Linked DNA regions of Prosthecobacter debontii. The protein of the gene in region 2 interacts with the protein of the main gene of each other region in a pairwise test. Links are inferred from orthologs where the notes say so. Each region holds a gene or a part of one and is shown on either strand. Other genes may lie near its edges.

Evidence for each region. The genes of interacting proteins can lie anywhere in the genome.
Region 1: the proteins of B5D61_RS08730 (region 2) and mrdA interact in binary tests that used the Escherichia coli proteins (3 or more experiments, as listed by UniProt). The link is inferred for Prosthecobacter debontii from one-to-one orthologs.

The regions. Positions count from the first base shown.
Region 1 is NZ_FUYE01000014.1:80,787-85,031, forward strand. Bases 1,212-4,245 are described here. They hold mrdA (penicillin-binding protein 2), read right to left. Parts: upstream 3,846-4,245; coding sequence 1,578-3,845; downstream 1,212-1,577. Other genes in these bases: B5D61_RS18365 (Rne/Rng family ribonuclease), read right to left, coding at 1,212-1,541; B5D61_RS26420 (hypothetical protein), read right to left, coding at 3,835-4,245. Also shown: more of B5D61_RS18365, read right to left, coding at 1-1,211. UniProt on the Escherichia coli protein: Catalyzes cross-linking of the peptidoglycan cell wall. Responsible for the determination of the rod shape of the cell. Is probably required for lateral peptidoglycan synthesis and maintenance of the correct diameter during lateral and centripetal growth.
Region 2 is NZ_FUYE01000005.1:4,787-10,126, forward strand. Bases 948-3,864 are described here. They hold B5D61_RS08730 (transglycosylase domain-containing protein), read left to right. Parts: upstream 948-1,274; coding sequence 1,275-3,455; downstream 3,456-3,864. Other genes in these bases: B5D61_RS08725 (S1C family serine protease), read right to left, coding at 948-1,115; B5D61_RS08735 (nucleotide sugar dehydrogenase), read right to left, coding at 3,494-3,864. Also shown: B5D61_RS08720 (PDZ domain-containing protein), read right to left, coding at 1-141; more of B5D61_RS08725, read right to left, coding at 147-947; more of B5D61_RS08735, read right to left, coding at 3,865-4,795; B5D61_RS08740 (CorA family divalent cation transporter), read right to left, coding at 4,841-5,340. UniProt on the Escherichia coli protein: Cell wall formation. Synthesis of cross-linked peptidoglycan from the lipid intermediates.

The DNA of each region.
Region 1 (4,245 bases), on a different replicon or contig from region 2:
CGATGCAGGGAGGGATCACTGCGGAAAGTCAGGCGAGCACTGTATTTGCGCTCCAGATCCACCAGCAGTTCACCATCCTCACTCTTCAGGCGCTGCATCACCTCTGGGTGGACGACCACGAGCAGGCTCTTCTGCTCATCCTTGCCGCGTCCCAGGATAGCGCTGAGACGACGCTGCAGTTCCACACTCATGGTCATGGTGGTCTTCACCTGGCCATGGCCTTTGCAATACGGGCAGGGCTCATACAGAGCGCTGCTGAGGCTCTCATGCAGACGCTGACGCGTCATCTCCATGAGACCAAACTGACTGATCGGCAGCACCTGAGTTTTAGCCTTGTCGCGCTTCAGATGCTCCAGCATGGCTTTATAAACAGCCTGCTGGTCCTTACGATGCTTCATATCGATGAAGTCCACCACGATGAGGCCGCCCATGTTCCGCAAGCGGAGCTGACGGGCCACTTCCTGAGCTGCCTCCAGGTTGGTATCCAAAAGCAGTTTTTCCTGATCCTTCGCGCCTTTGTTACGGCCCGTGTTCACGTCGATGGACACTAGGGCTTCCGTCTGGTCGATGACGATGTAACCGCCGCAAGGCAACCAAACTTGCCGATAGAAGGCGTTGTCGATCTGCTTCTGAATGCCGTAGTGCTCAAACAGTGCGGTCTGACCTTGATACAGGTTGATGCGGCTCTTCGCGCGACGGGAAATCAGCGCGGCCATCTTCTGCATGCGCTCGACGGTGCCCGGATCATCGCAGGCCACTTCATCAATCTCCTCCGTGAGGAAATCACGCACGGTGCGCTCGATCAACTCCGGCTCTTGGAAGCAACAAACGGGTGCCTTCTGACCATCGCGCTTGGCAACGATTTCATTCCACTGCTCGATGAGCAAGCTGAGATCTCGAATGATGTGACGAGCACGTTTGCCCGAGGCTTCGGTGCGCATGATAAGGCCCATCCCCTCAGGCAGATTGACCTTCTCAATGATCTTACGGAGGCGAGCACGTTCTTTGGGGTCTTCCACCTTGCGGGAAATACCGAACTGATCGTTCTGCGGCATGAGCACCAGCAGACGTCCGGCGAGGGAAATATTGGTCGTCACGCGTGGGCCTTTATTGCCGATCGGCCCTTTCGTGACCTGCACCATGATCTCCGACCCCACAGGGTAAAGTTCGGGGATGTCTTTGGCGTCGATCCGCTTACGCTTCTTCTGCTGGCCGCCACGAGTGACCTCCTCCATGCCTTGATTGGAAAGGGCCTCTGGAATGGCATCCCAGAAGTGTAGAAACGCATTTTTATCCAAGCCGATGTCGATGAACATGGCTTTCAGACCTTGCTCAATGTTTTTGACGCGGCCTTTAAAGATCGACCCCACGATGGTGCTCGTGCCGACACGCTCAATGGTGTATTCCTCCAGCACGCCATTATCCAGAAGCGCCACGCGGTTTTCCAGCTTCTCGCAATTGATGACGAGACGGGTGCCGCTCTTAAGGTCCTTCTTTCCAGTGATGAATTCTTTGATTCGCTTCACGATTCCAAGAGGCATAAAAAATAGTCAGGGTTGGTTAAAAAGATAAACGGGCTACTGCCGAAAGAGCCGACGGAAAAAACCGCCCCCGTTGGAGGGAGGAGACGTCGAGTCGGAGTTGCCTCCACGGTTAAACAGCGGAGCTCTGCGGACAGGCTCTGCTTTTGGCACCGCACGGTTGGAGTTCACACCTTCCGAGCCCTCACGATCCGCATTCTTGCGGATGTTCGGTGTGTTTTGTGGGCTCGGTGCTTCGTCAGTAGATTCATGCTGGGGCTCGCTGGTCCCCGTATCGCCATCCTCATCCGCAGCTGCCACGACAGGCAGGGCCAGATCCGAGTAGGTGACGGCTTCGATCGGATTGAAATTACCCTCCACCTCACCCAGAGGCTCTGGGGTGACTTGATAGCCGTTGTCCAGCGCCAGGGCTTGCTCCAGGACACGGTGAGCCACCGGTGCGGCACAGCCACCGCCGGACTTTCCTCCCTGCACGAGGATGCAGATGGCGAACTTGGGATTGACGTAGGGCGCGAAGGTAATGAACAAGGTATGGTTATCTACCACACGCACCCCCTTTTCGTTACGCCGCCAGTTTTGAGCGGTGCCGGTTTTTCCAGCGACCTCTACCCCAGGGATGCGGGCTCCCTTGGCGGTGCCGCCGGCGTCATTGACCACCTTCCACATGCCTTTGCGCACCAGCTCCAGGGACTTCGGATCGAAAAATTGGCTCAGGTCGGTGCGCAGGGTGGGTTTGTTTTCCATCACCAGCTCATCGTGATCCATCACCCGGTTCAACAGGTGGGGAATGTAGGACCTGCCCGAAGCCACAGCCGCCGAGACTGAGGCCATCTGTAAGGGCGAGGCCAGGACGCTGCCCTGCCCGATGGAGGTGTTAGCCGTATGACCATTACTCCAGCGATCCCGGGGGCTGGTCATGCGTAGCCAAGCCGGATTGGGCAAAATACCACCTTCATCTTCTTCCAACTCGATGCCCGTGCGTTCACCGAGCCCGAGCATCTTACCCACCTTGGTGATGTTATCGATCCCCGCCGCATTGCCATACTGGTAGAAGTAGCAATTGCAGGAGCGCATGAGAGCGTCACTCAAGCCCAGGGAGCCGTGAGAGCCACCGCTCTGACGTTGAATCCAGCACTGCATGGCCTTGCTGCCGTAGGTGACGCTGCCTGCGCAGTTGAAATTACGATTCTGAATACCGGCCAAGCACCCGGCCAAAGCGATAGGCACCTTGTAAGTGGAGCCCGGCACGAAGGTGCGGGTGGCACGGTTCATCAGCGGCACCGTCTTGTTAGACAGCAGCATGTCATAGTCTGCCTGAGAGATGCTCGGGATGAAGCGATTCGGGTCATAACTCGGCACTGAGGCCATGGCCAGCACCTCTCCGGTCTGAGGCTGAATCACCACGACCGAGCCACGTCCCACTTTACCATCCCGCAAAGCTTTCTCGGCAATGTATTGGATGCGGGCATCCAGGGTGAGATACACGTCATTGCCTTTGCGCGGGGCTTCGTAGCTGACCTCTCCCACCAAGCGACCACGCTCATTCACCTGCATGGTGCGCACCCCGGGCTTGCCCCGCAGATGCTTATCGAAACTTTTCTCTACCCCCGCGCCACCGTAGTCATCTGGCATGTAGTAGTCCCAGCCTTTACGCTCCTCCACCGACACACGTTGATCATCTGGAAGGCGGACATACCCCATGATGTGACACGCCATGGCTCCATAAGGATACACACGGCTGCCGCGCTCCGCCACCGTCACTCCGGGTAAGCCGAGATTGTGCTCCGCAAAGCGGCTGAACTCGGCAAAGTTCAAACTGTCGCGATAGACCCACGGAATCACACCGCCAAAGCTGCGATAGTGCACACGCAGTGCGTCCGCATTGTAAGGCACTGCCAGCCCCATCTCATCCAAGCGGGAGATGATCAGCTCCTGAAACATGCGCACGATGTCCGGCTCCTCTTTTTTACGAGGCAGACCACGATCCATGTATTCGAAAGGCACCACTGGGATATCGACCTTCTTCTGACGGCATTGCCGTGCGTATTCCTCGAAGACTTCCCGCAAATTCACCTGCACCTCAAAGGAGGCTTTGTTGGTGGCCAGCACGATCCCATTGCGATCCTTAATCTCACCGCGAACACCCGGGATACGAGCGAGCTGGCGCTTAGCCTCCGGCACTTTGTTCACGAACTCTAACTGCCGCACAATCTGCAGCGACCAGAGCCGATACACGAGCAACCCAAACCCGCACAGCATGGCGAGGGTCATCAGGTAGAGACGAAAGCGATATTTAACGACCATCGAATGAATACCTCAGTCCTTCATATTTGATTTCGTAACGCGACAGCCCGGCTAGCATGTAGAGGAGAAGGAAAATCAACGGAGATGCCAGCATGGCCAGGAGGGTATCTGTGACCATCTTGGTCCAGACTCCCGTTGGAAAATAAAGGCTGCCACGCAAAAAAGTCATGATCATGTATTCGCTGAACAGCCAAGCGAAGGTGGTGAACCCCACCAACAGGACCGGCAGTTCCAGCCGTCCACGACGGAAAAGAGGCCGCACCCCCTGGAGGAAAGTGCCCAGCAACCCGAAAAGCAAAATGGACAGCCCGAAACCAAACCCGCCGGCCACCATGTCCAGCTCAGGCATGATCCCATTTCCCAGAAATGAATTCGTCACATGCTTCGCCGGCTCAAACAC
Region 2 (5,340 bases):
CGGATCAAGCGGAGCCAGGGTGGACTTGCCGTTGGTGGTCTCCTCGGGCAGTAGGGGGGCTTTGAGCTCTGCCTGACAGGGCAGGCTGATGGCGGTGGCGACCAGTAGAACTGAGGAAAGAACAGGTAGGTAAGTTTTCATCAGAGTCATCCTTCGTCTTTCGGGCGTGAGCCTAGAGTTACGGACACATCGCGTTCCACACCTTTGGAGCGCAGTTTCAAATGGATCTCTTCACCCGCAGCACGCATCCGCACCGCGTGGGTGAATTGGGGTAAGCCGGTGATGGTCTCCCCATTCAGCGCGAGAATGACATCGCCATTCAGAATCCCTGCTTTTTCAGAGGGGGAGCCTGCGATCACATCAACCACTTCGATGCTGCCCTGAGCATTGGCCTCTGTGCCGACGCCTAAGTAGCCGCCGCTGCCGATGCCCCAGGTGCGAATCACCAAGCTGCCCTTCATCTCATCCCATGAGCGTAAGAAGGGGGCCATGGAGACATGCATGTTTTCATTTCGCCCTTCCCAGATCAGGCTGTGAATGCCGATGACATCTCCATTGAGATCGAACAACGGGCCCCCGGAGTCTCCACCCATGAGCACGCAATCCGTTTGCAGGGAATTGGCGGTTTGTTTGATGATGCGGCCGACGCGGAGGACCACCCCGCGTTTTTCATCGAACCCGCCGGGATGTCCAAGGGCAAAGCACCACTCTCCAGGCTGGGCTTTCAGAACATCCCGGGAGACTTTGACAAACGGCCACTTCTTTTCTGTATCATTGATCTGCATCAGGGCCGCATCGGTGGTTTTGTCTAATCCCAGAGTTGTGGCCCGCACGACAGTCCCATCTTCCAGGATGACGCGCAGTTCCCGCCCCGGCCGCTCCGCGACATGGGCCGCTGTGAGGATAAGGCCGTCCTCGCTCATGATCACACCACTGGCGGTGCCGTCGCCAGTAAAAATGGCCACCACAGCCGGACGCACCTTGGGGAGGAGGGATTGCACCTTTTCCTGGAGTTCCAGAAAGGGCTGGATGCCAGCCGGAGCCTCCGCCTGTAGTGCCTGAAAGGGCAGGTGAATCATCACCCCCAAAAGGCTCGACAGGAATGCGTTTCTCATAATCACTGAAATCTAACGTGCAGGACGGAGAAAATTCTCCTAATTTCCGCAGCGAGATTCAAGCCAACTCTTCGAAAGCTATTCAAACACAGACGTAGAATTGGCCTATCACTCGAAATACTGGAATACTCCGTAGCTTGCACTCGTCCAAGCCGATCCATGAAGCGACAGCCCTCCGCCCCGCACCATCCGCCTTCTCACCTCTCTCGATTGCGGTCCTGGGGGCGTCTTTTGCTCCTAACGCTGGCGGGCGGGGCGCTGCTTGTCATTTTAGCCTTGGCGGTGACGCTGGGTTATTACTCTCATCTCGCCGGTCAGTATGATCTGGCGAAACTCGGTGAGATGCCTGAGCGCACCGTGGTGCTGGATGCGCAAGGCGTGCTGCTGGGCCGCATGCATGGCGAGAACCGCATCGTCGTGCCCCTCAGTCAGGTGTCGCCCTATTTTGTGAAGGCGCTTTTGGCGCGTGAGGATTCCCGTTTTTACAAGCATGGCGGGATTGATTACATCGGTGTCGCACGTGCGATGCTGCGCAATCTCAAGGATGGCCGGGTGGTGCAGGGCGCCAGCACAATCACCATGCAGCTCGCCCGCAACAGTTATCCCGACCTCAATGACCGGAGCTTTCACCGGAAGTTGGTGGAGATGATGTTAGCTCGCCGGATCGAAGGCTATTGCTCGAAGGAGCAGATCCTCGAGCACTATGTGAACCGCATTTTCTTCGGCACCAACCTCTATGGCATTCAGCGGGCCAGTCAGGTGTATTTCGGCAAGCACGCCAGTCAGCTTAGCCTGAGTGAAGCCGCCATGATCGCGGGCATCATCCGCAGTCCGGTGCGGTTTTCGCCTTTCCGCAACTTCGATGGAGCGCTCAAAGAACGGGACGATGTGTTGCAACGGATGATCCAAACAAAGATGATCTCGCCGGAGGAAGAACTGGCGGCTCGATATGCCGATATCGCCCTGCATGCTCAGCCCGCATTTCAGAGCCAAGGTGGCTATGCTCTGGATGCCGTGCGGCGTGATCTGGATAAGATTCTAGAAGACCACGACATTGAGGACGGGGGGCTGATCGTTTACACGACCCTCAGTCAGGAACTACAAACCCTGGCGGAAGAATCTGTGGAGACTCGTTTGGCTCAGGTGGAAAAACTGCCGGGGTATCAACATCCCAAGAAAGCGGTTTTTGATGCGACCTGGAATGGTACTCAAGAGGTGGCCTCGACGCCCTATTTGCAAGGTGCCCTGACCGTTCTCGACAACGAAACGGGAGGTATCCTGGCCATCGTGGGAGGGCGTGACTATCGCCAGAGCAAATACAACCGCGCCCTGCAAGGCCAGCGCCAGATCGGTTCTACGGTCAAGCCGTTCGTCTATGCCACTGCGGTCGCCAGTGGGTTCCTACCCGGAACCTACATCGATGATGCGCCTATCCAGCCCGGAGAGATCGAAGGTGCGGGTTCAGGTTGGTCGCCGCAAAACAGCGATGGCAAGTTCACCGGTCAGCAGACTTTGACCACCGGCTTGGTGCAGAGCCGTAACACCATGACCATCCGTGTCGGTAACTATGCGGGATTGGATCGGGTGCTGCATGTGCTGGCAGACGCAGGCATCGGCGGGAGTGCGGAGCGGACACCCCAGGTGTTCATCGGAAATCTCGGCGGCACTCCGCGAGATCTCACCAGTGCCTTCAGCATTTTCCCCAACGATGGCATCCGGCGTCGGCCTTTCCTCATCGACAAAGTGACGGATAAGGCGGGCAATATTCTCTACAGCACCAGCATCCTGGAAGCCGAGGTGGTGAGCCCCGGTGTCGCCTCGGTCATGCGCCGCATTTTGGGTGAGGTGATGAATCGTGGCACGGGCGCGACGGTGCGTAGCGAGCATAAGTTCAAAGAACCTGCTGGAGGTAAGACCGGCACCACGAATGACTATAAGGACGCATGGTTTGCCGGTTATACAGACCGGGTCACCTGTGCCGTGTGGGTGGGATTGGATAAGCCTCAAACCATCATCGAGCAGGGTTACGGCAGTCGTTTGGCCATTCCCATCTGGGCGGATGTGGTGAAGAAAGCCGTCGCTCTCGGTTACATCCCCGCTGCCCCACGTGAAGAGCCGCCCATGGCCGCAGTGCAGCTCTGCCACCTGAGCAGCCAACTCGCCACCCCCGCCTGTCACGCCAGTGGCACTGCGTATGAAGATAAGTTGCCCTATGACGTCATCCCCCAGAATTACTGCGGAGCGCATCAGGGGGTTATCGCGGGACCCCCTCCCGGTTATGAGCGCCCCCGCGTGCGTGCCAGTGGTCTGTTTGATCGCATTCGGGGTTGGTTCCGGTAAAAGGGAACCCGCTAGCGCTTACCTCATCACATTGGATCTCACCAGCAGAGCCCTTCGTAGCTCCAGGGCAGCGTTTGCAATTCACGCCAGCCATTGACATCAATGACGCTCTGCTCGGGCTTCACCCAGACCGCGAGATCGTCCACTTTGACGCATTTCTGGGAAGCGACGATGAGGTCGCTGCTCTCGACAACTTCCTGTGCGTCGGCCTTCAGCAGGGAGGCGAGGTGAGGCATGCGACGTTGGATCTCGGCTTCATTGGCACCAATCAGGCGGGAGAGGTTGAGACTCGGATCATAGATGCTGAGCTGATAGCCACGGCCTAACAGCGTTTCCGCCACGGCCACCATCGGGCTGCCGCGCAGATCATCGGTGTCAGCTTTGAAGGCGAGACCGAGGAGGCCGATCTTGCGAGTGTTCTTGCTGGTGATCAGTTTGATCAGCAGATCCAGGTGAGCGTGGTTGGTATCCAGCGTATTATCCAGAAGCGGTAGGCTGATCCCCTCTTGCCGCGCAAAGGAAAGCAGCGCGCTGACGTCCTTAGGTAAGCAGGAACCTCCGAAGGGATTGCCCGGTTTCATGTAATAGCGGGAAATATTGAGCTTTGTGTCCGAGCAGACCACATCCATCACGCGTGCCCCATCCTCTCCAAGGAATTTGCAGAGGCGGCCGATCTCATTGGCAAACCCAACCTTCAGCGCGTGGAAGTAGTTGCAGGAGTATTTGATCATCTCTGCACCTTCCCAGGCGAGCACGGAGGGGCTGCCGCCGAGGAGTTGTTTGGCCTCCTCACTTTCGGGCTCCTTACCGTCATGGGTGCCAACGACAGCCAGTGAGGGCTCTCTGAAGTCTTTGACGGCGGTGCCTTCACGCAGGAACTCGGGGCAATAGTAAATGCGCACCTGACCGGAGGTGCGCAGATCCTCAAAGAAATCTCGGACCATGCTGCGGGTGCTGCCTGGCAGCATGGTGCTGCGGAAGAGAATGATGTGCTTCTTGCCACTCTCGCGGAGGGCTTGGGAGATCTGCTCGCTGACCTTGCGGACGAAGTCCAGATTCAGCCGACCCGAGGCCAGGGAAGGGGTGCCGACGCAGATGATGCTGGCGTCGGTCTTGGCCACGGCGGCAGCAGCGTCTGTGGTGGCCGAGAGACGGCCTTCACGTTTCGCGGTCTGGAGGAGATCGTCCAGCTCAGGCTCAATGATGGGAGAGATGCCGGAATTGAACGCGTCCACCTTCGCCTGCTGCACATCGGCTCCGATGATGCGATGCCCCTGCTCAGCCAGACACCCGGCGGTGACGGCTCCCACATAACCTAGACCAAAGATACTGACGTCCATGGGCGCACATACACAGCCTTTCGCGATTCGACAAGGGCCGACAAGTCAGTTCTTTTTCACTAAAAACATCATGACGAAGAGCCCTAGCAGCATTCCTGCAATGCAGATGAGCCAAAAGTTGGCCGGGGTGTCAGCCAATCGACTGTGAACCTCCATGCCAAAGACGCTGGCCAGCGCCGTGAGCGGAAGGAAGAGCGCCGCCAGGAGATTGAGTCGGTGCGCGGTCGCCGCCATCTGCCGAGCGGTCGCCGCTTGGGCCTCGGCTTGACGGGCGGCAATGAAGTTTAGGCCAAACTGGGCGTCCTGAAGCAGGAGTTCCGCATTGCGCTCGATGCCTGCGGCTAAGTCTCGCAGGTTGATCAGTTCGCGTTCTTCTTTTACCATGTCTCGGGCCTGCTGAAGAGCACGATGTAGCCCCCGGGAGGAGCGTAGGACGGGCGCGAGACGCTCCAGAACCTCATGGTATTGAGCCGCTGTATTGGCCTGAGTCTCAGCCGCTTCAAGCTCGATCAGCTTGGAGTCATAGCTGCGTAAATGCTCGCCGA